3 regions of the Paenibacillus sp. J22P59 genome follow, and region 1 is predicted to be linked to each of the others. Evidence: riboswitches for the same ligand, from Rfam matches in the RefSeq annotation. Region 1 holds a riboswitch; each other region holds the start of a gene.

Region 1 (3,283 bases):
AGAGAAGAGAAGGTAGATAGTCCGAAAGACTCATCCCTGTGGATATATTGTATGAAGAGCCTTAGGTTGGAGGATTTGGACAATAGGACGATTGAGCTGAAGTGGAGAACGTCCAAAGCACAGGAGCTATTTGTCTATTTGCTGCATAATCGAGAACAAACTGTGGAGAAGGATGTATTGCTGGAACTGCTCTGGCCCTCTTTTGATTCACATCGAGCAGCTACCCAACTGTATACGTCAATCTATCATGTGCGCCAGACGTTAGTCCGTTCAGGAGCAAGCGTTCTTTCTATTAAAAAAGCAAGCTTAAAGGACGGCTATGTGCTGCATATGGGACAGGCGAGCATAGATATTGAGCAATGGGAGCAGCAGCTTGCCGAGCTGGATTTGATTAATGAAGACAATAAGGATCGCCATGAGGCCGTGTTTGCGGCATACACTCATGATTATTTAGCGGATTATGATTATATTTGGGCGGAGCCCGAGCGTGAACGATTGCGTATGTTGTGGCTGATTCATGCCCAGCAGCTGAGCCAATACTATATCAAGCATCACTATGTTAATGAAGCGATTAGGGTAAATCTACGTATCCAGCAAGTCAATCCCGTATTTGAACAGAGTTATTTGGACTTGATGAAGCTGTATGCTTCGATTAATAACGAGATCGCTGTGGAAGAGCAATATAAGCAATTGGCGGTCATCCTAAGAGAGCAATTGGATATTGAGCCAAGTGACGAAACGCACCAATGGTTAGAGCAGTGGAAGCAGGGCGGCATCGTTTAATTTTTATAGACTGAGAAAGTATAGGATTCGTATAGGGACGTAAGGAATAATAAAGATGGGAGGAGGTTCATTCGTGCGCAAGCGATCCTATCTATTAATTATTGCAGGAATTCTTATTATTTTATTTCCATTAATGAATGAGTGGTATTCGGAGCGCCAGCAAGATAAGCTGCTTGCTGAGGCAGAGAATTTAATGAATAAGCCGGCAGATGAAGCGAAGCAACTCCGCATGAGAGACGAATTGGAGACGGTATCGCAATTATTGGACGAGGGCTCGGAGGAAGAGGAGCAGACCTCCTTGGTGGACAAGGAGGGTTTGCTGGCCATTATAAGAATCGATGCAATTAATGTTAAGCTCCCTGTTCTGGAAGGAGCGACGAGGGATAACATGAGGCACGCAGCAGCACATATGTCGGAGACTCCACTGCCTGGCGAGATTGGCAATGCTGCGATTGCTGCGCACCGGGCCAAGACGAAGGGCAGGCTGTTCAACCGATTGGATGAGCTGGATACAGGGGATGCGATTACGGTTGAGACGCAAGCGGGGAATTATACCTACATCGTTACGAATAAATCCGTCGTATTGCCAACGGACCTATCTGTATTGTCGAGCAATAACCGCGATCGTATGCTTACTTTGATTACTTGTGATCCTATCGTAGACCCAACCCATCGACTCATTATTCATGCGAAGATGGATTCCGTTTAATAGAGAGTGAAAAAGAAAGATTGACATCGAATTTTGTTGTGATATGGTAAGGGTATAGTGCTTCATACGATAATGGCAAACCTGTCGAAAGGCAGGGACGCAAAGCTATAGGGCCTTCTTCGCGAGAAAAGGCAGCCTGGCCACCGAAGGGAGTTTTTTTATGCGCAAATTAGTTGTGATGCTGTTGGGTATCGTTCTTTTTTTCAATCTTACCCAAGGAATGGCGGATGCAAGTGACAAAGCGTGGCTGAAGACGGACAAGCTGTCCAAAGGCTTGGTCACGATTCATTATCCGGTTAATGCCAAAGTGAAGACCGTTGTCATGATAGCCAAAGGCAAACAAAGCTACACATATACCTTGTCCGCTGGCAAGCAGGAAGAGGGCTTCGCTCTTCAAATGGGCAACGGTGAATATACCATTACGATATTGGAGCATGCAAGCGGCAGCCGGTACAAAGCAGTAGATAGCAGCAAGCTGCAATTGAATCTTGCAGATAGCAAGACCGTCTACTTGAACTCCGTTCAGAATATGGAATGGAGCCCTACAAGCAAGGCGATAGCGAAGGCCAAGCAATTGGCAAGTGACAAGAAGACAGATTTGGATAAAGTAAAGGCTATCCATCAATATATTGTATCGAATATAACCTACGACAAGAAGCTCGCAGAAACTGCCTCCACCGACTACCTTCCACAGATTGATCGTACCTTCCTTGAGAAGAAGGATATATGCTATGGCTATGCTGCCTTATTCGGTGCGATGCTTCGGAGCTTGGATATTCCTACGAAGCTTGTTACAGGCAATTCGACTTATGTCGATACGTACCATGCTTGGAATGAGGTCTACCTGAATGGGAAATGGGTAACGATCGACACAACAGTCGATGCTGGAATGGGCAAGAGCAGCAAAAAAGGAACAATGATTAAAGATAATGCACAGTACAAAACGGACAAATACTACTAATTGGATGTCTAATAGAAAGCTTAAGCACTCATAGAGAGGGCTTAAGCTTTTTTTTTTTTTTGCATAATTTTTGGATATGTTTAGATTTTGGATAGATTTACAAGGTATACTAGAAGCGAGAGCATACTAGGCAGTTGGCATCATGATAGTTTTGTTTATACTAGTTACTGAAGACTAGGAGGTGAAAGAAGGAGTAGGTGTTTGGAATCAGATACAGAGAAGGGATGAGAGTTCGAGTGAAGAGTAATTCAATACGTAATAGTAGAATTTCAATCCTGCTCGTAGGATTGCTGCTGCTGCAGCTGTTGGTACAGCCCTTGGCTGCGCCTATTAACGCGGCTGTACCAATAACAGGATTGATTTTTGAGAAGTCAGCCTCCAAAAGTGTAGTGAATGTCGGAGAGACTTTTGAGTATTATCTGGATTATAGTGCCGCAGGGTCTACACAAGTCGGCAGGGAAATTACCATAGTTGATACAGTTCCTTCGCAGTTCGAGATTTTAGGGGGGGATTATACTTCTCGTAACGGTCAGACATTAACATTCGGACCCAGTATGTTAATCTCGGGAACGGCAGGGAGATTCTACATTGAGGTTAAGGTAAAGCCTACAGGAGTAAGCAGTTCCGTACAAACGACAAATACGGCTGCTGTAACTGTGGTGGACACGAATGAAAATACCACTTCCTCTGCCAATGTGGCAATTAATCCTGATCCGAATCCCATTCCGGATCCGGAGCCAAGTCCGTCAACGCCTGGGGTTATCGAATCGACCTATGATGTATGGGAGGTTCGCAAAAGCCAAAATACAGGCTTCGGGGATACCGTCCCA
Region 2 (3,283 bases), on a different contig from region 1:
TTACAAAGAAACCGTAGCCAACCTGTTATTCGAGGTTGCGAAGGAGAAGGAGCTTGATCCGAGGCTGTAGGGCATTGCACGGCGGGGCTTCGACAATTTTGCCATCCTTATAAATTTGATGTTAAAATAAAAAAACCTATTCAGGTTCAGCATCATTTAAGGAGGCCATCAGATGTCTATCGTCCCCAGCTTATTGGCATATAATCAACAATTCGTCCAAGAGAAGTCCTATGAGGATTACTTAACGGACAAGTACCCGGATAAAAGAATAGCGATTCTTACTTGCATGGATGCACGGCTTAGCGAGCTGCTTCCGAAGGCGCTTGGTTTGAAGAATGGCGATGCGAAGTATATTAAAAATGCGGGTGCCATCCTAACCCAGCCCTTCGGCAGCGCTATGAGAAGCATTCTGGTAGCGGTATATGAATTAGGAGCACGCGAGATTATTGTCATAGGTCATCTCAATTGCGGAATGACGGAGATTGAACCGGATCGGATTATCAGCAAGTTTGCCGAGCATGGCATCGATCCTTTGGTTATTGAGACACTTGAAAATTCGGGCATTCGAATGGAAAAGTTTCTGCGCGGGTTTGAGCGCCCGGAGGATGGGGTCATGCATAGCGTTAAGATGATCCGCAAGCATCCGCTGTTCCCTGAGGCTATCCCTGTACATGGGTTTGTTATGGACCCGGAGACAGGCGCACTTGAGATGATTGTGGAGGATTATAGAGAATAATTCCATTAAGGTATAGGCCATGCAATCATTTCTAAAATATAGAATTTGCTATTCGTCTCAAAGTAAGGTATTATTAGTATATTGGAATTTAACCTAATTCACATATTGCCGAGGGTTATTATTTTAATTACTAACCTTGTGCAATATGTGAATTTTTATTTGTAACAGGATAAGAATTTCATGTAAAATTTGGAGGTGTTTCTATGCAAACAGGAACAGTTAAATGGTTTAATGCAGAAAAAGGATTTGGTTTTATCGAGGTTGAAGGCGGCGAAGATGTATTCGTACATTTCAGCGCAATTACAGGCGACGGCTTCAAATCGCTTGACGAAGGTCAAAAAGTAGAGTTTAACGTCGTTCAAGGTCAAAGAGGCCAACAGGCTGAGAACGTTGTAAAACTGTAGAATAATGATCAAATCCCCAAACGAACCGTTTGGGGATTTTTAATATCATGCTACCCAGTCACAAAGATTGTTCTGAGGGGGAAGGTCCATTGAATTATTCTTGGAATAGACCGTTGGAGAATTTACCTGAAGAAATGACCACTATTTGGTCCTGTACAAGCGTACAATGCAACGGTTGGATAAGAGATAGCTTCTCATTCAAAGAAGATCCTGTATGCTTGCAGTGTAAGTCTTCTATGATTAGCAGCACTAAGGTTCTGCCGATACTGATCTCGTCCGATCAGCAAATCAAGCTGCACAGAAAGAACCAAAAAGCAGGGAAAATATCGTAATACTATGATGTGTAAACCCACAACCGCACGAGGTTGTGGGTTTTTGCTGTCCAGCTTCATTATGACGTTACAATAATGTGAGATATGATGCAGCCCTTTCTGGTATGAATAGAAAAGAGAGGAAAGCAGCTAGCGCGGCTTATTTTTTTATCGACGGATAACAGCGGGATCGCCCGCTGTAATTCGTATTTTTTGGTTGTTTTGCATGAAATTTGTCGGAAAAAAACAGCTAAAAATCGCGAACAGACACGATGTTTGTCGGTATTAAAATAATGCCAAAAAAGCATGAAAATGCTACCAATTTCACGTTCCTTTTAGTAAAATATAAATATTATAATAACATATAGAAAAGGCAAACTATGCGAGAGCATAGGACGCAAAGCCACGGGTCTTAAGTAAATTCATATGACAGCCGGGTTGCAGACCGACATATCTATTATGTTGATTGGAGACCAAATAGCTGCACATGCATCGCTGTTGGTTTTTTTTATATGGGAATCAAAACAAACCTTTCTCTCATCACGACCCATTGTATTGATATGCGTCAGGAGGATTGCGCCCATGTGGAGACTTCTCGTTAATTCCGACCCCCTTCGCAGGTGGCTCTTTATTGCAGGAGCTGTTATCTTAGCTCTTGGTAGCGCTTCACAGCCCTTGCAGCTTATTTATGGCATTACGTTTACCTTCACGAATATTCTGCTGCTGTCTTTGGTCCGATTGTTCGGATTGCGAGTTGGACTGCCTGCTGCTGCCGTCGTGTATGCTGCCGCTATATTCCTATTCTATGATCCAGCGTTTGTAAGTATCTTCCTGCTCGAAGTTTGTTGGATTGGTTATTGGCTGTTAAGAAGGCCAGGCTCCATGATTAAGATGGATGGCTTATTCTGGTTAATAATCGGTACCCCGATTACGTTTGTTGCTTGCTTGCTCTCTGGGGTATTCTCTCCGACCGAATTTTTTCTGCTGCTTGCTATTACGGCATCCAATGGTTTGTTCAATACGTTAGTCGCAGAAATATTAGTCGATTATTTGCCCTTGGCACGGTGGCTTGGCCTTATTAAGGACAAATCTCGCCCAATCCCGTTCCGCAGGGTGCTGTTCCACCTCTCGATAGCCGTTGTAGCTCTATCGTTCCTCGTGAATATGATCATTAGCGGTTGGAATTCCTATGATGTGTCGACTCGCACGACACTCCAAACGGCCAGCAATACGGCGAACAGCATAATGAAAGAACTTGAGCAATGGAAGCAAGAGGATGTACTGGGTATTCGCACAGAGCATATTATACAGATGGGATATCTTCAAGAAATTATTAATCGAAATACGACTCAGAAGCTGTTCGACCTTACGATCACCAGCACAGAGCGGAATAAGGTATTGGCGACCAGCAATGCAATGCCTCTGACAGCTCAACAGCATGCTGAAGCAACGTCGGCTATTCCTATCGTAGAAAACTTTTTCATTGAAGTACCTGCCCAATCGACCGTTCTTCTCCCAACCCAACAATGGCGGAATGCACATTATGTTTATAAGGTTGAGCTGAACCGGGTTCCCTTGACGCTTAGGGTCAGTGTTCCTGTTGAGGTGTACCAGGGACAGATGTTCCGAGAATATATTTATCAATTGCTGTATATGCTCGGAAGCGTCGCGATTGCCGCTATGCTGGCATTAGCTATTAATCGCTGGTTAAGCCGCAGCCTGATGCAACTGGCTGAATCGACGACCGATCTGCCTATGAAGCTGAAGCAGATGGTCCCTTTGGAATGGCCGAACAGCAGTATATTAGAGATTTCCTCACTCGTACACAACTT
Region 3 (3,283 bases), on a different contig from region 1:
GAAAGGATTTATGCGAATGAATGAACGGCTGAACTATGCGCCATGTGGATTTATCTCTATTACACATGAAGGAATGATCACGATTGTGAATCAAACTTTTCTTGATAAGATGGGATATCATCGGGAGGACCTGGTGCATAAGCATTTGGAATCTATTATGTCTACGGCAAATAAGCTTATTTTTCATTCTTACTTTTATCCGTACATACAGCTTAATGGGCATGTAGAAGAGATGCTTCTAAGCTTGAAGGATCATAAAGGAGAAGCGATTCCTTTTATCGTGAATGGGCGAAGGTATGAGAATAACGGTATAGAGATGATTGATTGTGTATTGGTCCAAATGGGCAAACGAATGGACTATGAGCTGGAGCTTCGGGCTGCAAAGAAACAAATTGAAGAAGCTTATTGGGAAAAAGATCAAGCACTTGAGAAGCTGAAACAAATTCATATGGAGATTGAGCAGAAGCAAGCTGAATTGATGGAAATTAATGCGATTCTCGTGAACTTATCTATAACAGATAAGCTCACGGGACTGAAGAATCGAAGATTTTTTCAAGAGAAACTGGAAGAACAAATAGCGAAATATAGAGATGAACAGACGCCATTTTCTCTGTTTATAGTAGATATTGACCACTTCAAGCATGTGAATGATACATGGGGCCATCAGACAGGCGATCAGGTTCTGGAAAAATTGGCGCAAATCTTACAGTCCCATGCTCGTCAAGAGGATGTGGCGGCCAGGTATGGTGGAGAAGAATTTGTCCTTATCCTGTCTGGCACAGATATAGAAGAGTCAAAGGCGATAGCTGACAACTTACGGCATGCAGTAGCGGATTCTAGATGGGAAACAGGGAAGCTGACAGTGAGTATAGGCATAGCTACCGTTACCCCTATAGATTCTGACGCAACGCTCGTGAAGAAAGCAGATCAAGCACTCTATGCCTCCAAAGAAAATGGGCGCAACCTGGTTACGCACATTAATGATTTATAATCTTTTTATATAAATTGGAAGTATTCATTAATTTAATGGTAATATTTATTATAGTTTATTGAATAATTATTGAATATAATCTGAAATACCTATTTGGATATGCTACTAAATATTCATGTCAGTATACATAAAACTATGGTATTGTTTGTTTGTATTCCAAACTGAATAGGCAAACCTATGGAAATGTAGGGACGCAAAGCTAAAGGGACTAAGGTTGCAAAACGATGTCAGCCAGCTGCCAAAGAGTGTATGACGCTTTTTGTTTTTTAAAGCTGCTGAGGTAATGGAGTCTTTTTTCTATGCAGCTTTATTCACAATCAGGCTACTCTTATGGAGTAGTTTTTTTGCGCCTATTTTAAGTCAGTGGTTTGGAATTATCATTCATCAGGGGGCAGAAAAGTATGAAGAAAATGATTGCGATCGCCACATCAGCAGCGATGCTAATCAGTTTTTCCAGTGAGACAGGTTATGTGTTAGCAAGTGAGCTGCATCAAGCAAATGGAGCGAAAAACGTATTGGTAAGCCAAGCTCGTGCAACAAGCGCAGCCTCTGTAGCTCCTTTTGATTTATATGGCAAAGAAATTCTCCAAGCGTACAATGAAGTATTCAAAATGAACACTACGAATATTAAATCAATCAAAAGCAATGGCGGGAACTATCCAAACTCTGCAATAAATAAGGCTATTGATGGAAATATGGATACCCATTGGGAAACGGGCAAGCCTAACTCTGCCAGCTTTACGAACGAAGTCGTTATCCAATTGAATGAGGAGACGATCCTGAATCGCGTTATCTATGCAGCTAGGCAATCCAGTGCCAAAGGGAAAGGCTTCGCTCAGCAATTTGATATTTACAGCTCAGCTACGGATGAAGGTGACAACTTTACTCTCGTTTCTACTGGTGAATATAAAGGCTCAACGGGAGATATTGTGGCGATTCAATTCGCGCCAACTGCCTTTAAAAGATTGAAATTCGTATTCAAGCAAGCGAATCAGGATTGGGCGAGTGCAGCGGAATTTGCCTTGTACAAAGAAGATCCGGTCAGTGATCAGGTAGACAACCTGTTCACAGATGGAACGATGAGTGCTGTTACACCAGCTTATAATAGTACAGCAACAATTGCAGCGCTTGAGGACGCGGCGAAAGCCCATCCGCTATATTCTCTATTAAGAGAGCAAATAGAATTGGCTAAAAAGATCGTTAGTGGCGAAATCAATATGGAAGGGATGACTATTCAAGCCGAGCAGCATGGGGATATGAAGAAGCATGCGCAGCAAAATCTACGATTCGGCTTTGGAACTAACAATCAATCTACCGGATTCGTGGCTATGCCAGGCGATCAAATTAATGTCTATGTAGATGTGGAGTCTGCTGCGAAAGTGCCTTCTCTAGTATTCTCGCAACAGGAGGGCTCTTGGTCGAGCTGGGCAAGAGGCGTACAATTGCGTCCGGGTAAAAACACGATTACAGTACCTGAAATTCCAACCAACAGCGCTTATTCGAATGAAGTGACGAAAGGCGGAACGGTATATATCGTCAATCCCTATACGTCTGAAGAGCAAGGAAAAGCCCCTCGTATTCGTTTCGAAGGCGTCGAGAAAATTCCTTTTATGACGAAGAATACGGACCCCGAGCAATTCAAAGCCTTTTTGACTGCCTATAAACAAAGAGTAGACCAGGACAAGGCGGCGCACCCGAACATTCGAGATCGCCAATTAATAGACGTGGTCGAGATGGTCAGCGACCGGATTATCTTTACGGGAACGGCTACGGATGCCTACAACAAGTTTATTACACAAGGTCTGAGCCCAATGGATACTTTGACCGGCTATGACTACTGGATAGACAAAAACTTTGATTTCTATGGTCTGGATGGACGAAGTGAGCAGCATGATCCTAAGCTTATCCGAGAAAATGTAAGATTGATGCAGCCATACGGCTTCATGTATGCAGCGGGTGACCATACGGGTATCCAGCGTGGAGAAGTAGGGTTGATGCTAGAGGATTTCAGTAAAGTATATCCAGGCTGGGGCTTGACTCATGAGATCGGGCATCGGATGGCTGTTGGCGAGCGGGAATATGGCGAAATTACGAATAACATGGTAGCTATGCTCATGTCGATTGCCTATGATTCTATGGATAATCGGATACCGTTCGAAGAGATTTATAACTATGTGATTGAAGAAAATAAAGTGGCGATGGATCAGCAGTCGCTCAGCGCAAGGCTAGGAGCCTATTGGCAATTGGAGCTGGCGCATCCCGGCTATTGGGCGGAGCTAAATAGTCTATATC

What was found. Region 1 has a riboswitch for cyclic di-GMP ahead of AC50YO_RS05765 (transglutaminase-like domain-containing protein). Riboswitches for the same ligand answer to the same signal wherever they lie in the genome.
Region 2: it holds a riboswitch for cyclic di-GMP, as region 1 does, so the genes downstream of both, AC50YO_RS21410 (putative bifunctional diguanylate cyclase/phosphodiesterase) here and AC50YO_RS05765 (transglutaminase-like domain-containing protein) in region 1, are expected to answer to the same signal.
Region 3: it holds a riboswitch for cyclic di-GMP, as region 1 does, so the genes downstream of both, AC50YO_RS01075 (NPCBM/NEW2 domain-containing protein) here and AC50YO_RS05765 (transglutaminase-like domain-containing protein) in region 1, are expected to answer to the same signal.

What each region holds. Positions count from the first base shown of each region.
Region 1 covers NZ_JBXENX010000003.1:105,645-108,927, forward strand. The annotation lists gene AC50YO_RS05755 (response regulator) at 1-783, shown strand, start outside; gene AC50YO_RS05760 (class D sortase) at 857-1,492, shown strand; cyclic di-GMP riboswitch class I at 1,557-1,640, shown strand; gene AC50YO_RS05765 (transglutaminase-like domain-containing protein) at 1,653-2,453, shown strand; gene AC50YO_RS05770 (SdrD B-like domain-containing protein) at 2,690-3,283, shown strand, end outside.
Region 2 covers NZ_JBXENX010000014.1:103,269-106,551, forward strand. The annotation lists gene AC50YO_RS21390 (hypothetical protein) at 1-70, shown strand, start outside; gene AC50YO_RS21395 (beta-class carbonic anhydrase) at 173-736, shown strand; gene AC50YO_RS21400 (cold-shock protein) at 940-1,140, shown strand; gene AC50YO_RS21405 (cold-shock protein) at 1,230-1,472, shown strand; cyclic di-GMP riboswitch class I at 1,814-1,897, shown strand; gene AC50YO_RS21410 (putative bifunctional diguanylate cyclase/phosphodiesterase) at 2,034-3,283, shown strand, end outside.
Region 3 covers NZ_JBXENX010000001.1:207,091-210,373, forward strand. The annotation lists gene AC50YO_RS01070 (sensor domain-containing diguanylate cyclase) at 17-991, shown strand; cyclic di-GMP riboswitch class I at 1,150-1,234, shown strand; gene AC50YO_RS01075 (NPCBM/NEW2 domain-containing protein) at 1,393-3,283, shown strand, end outside.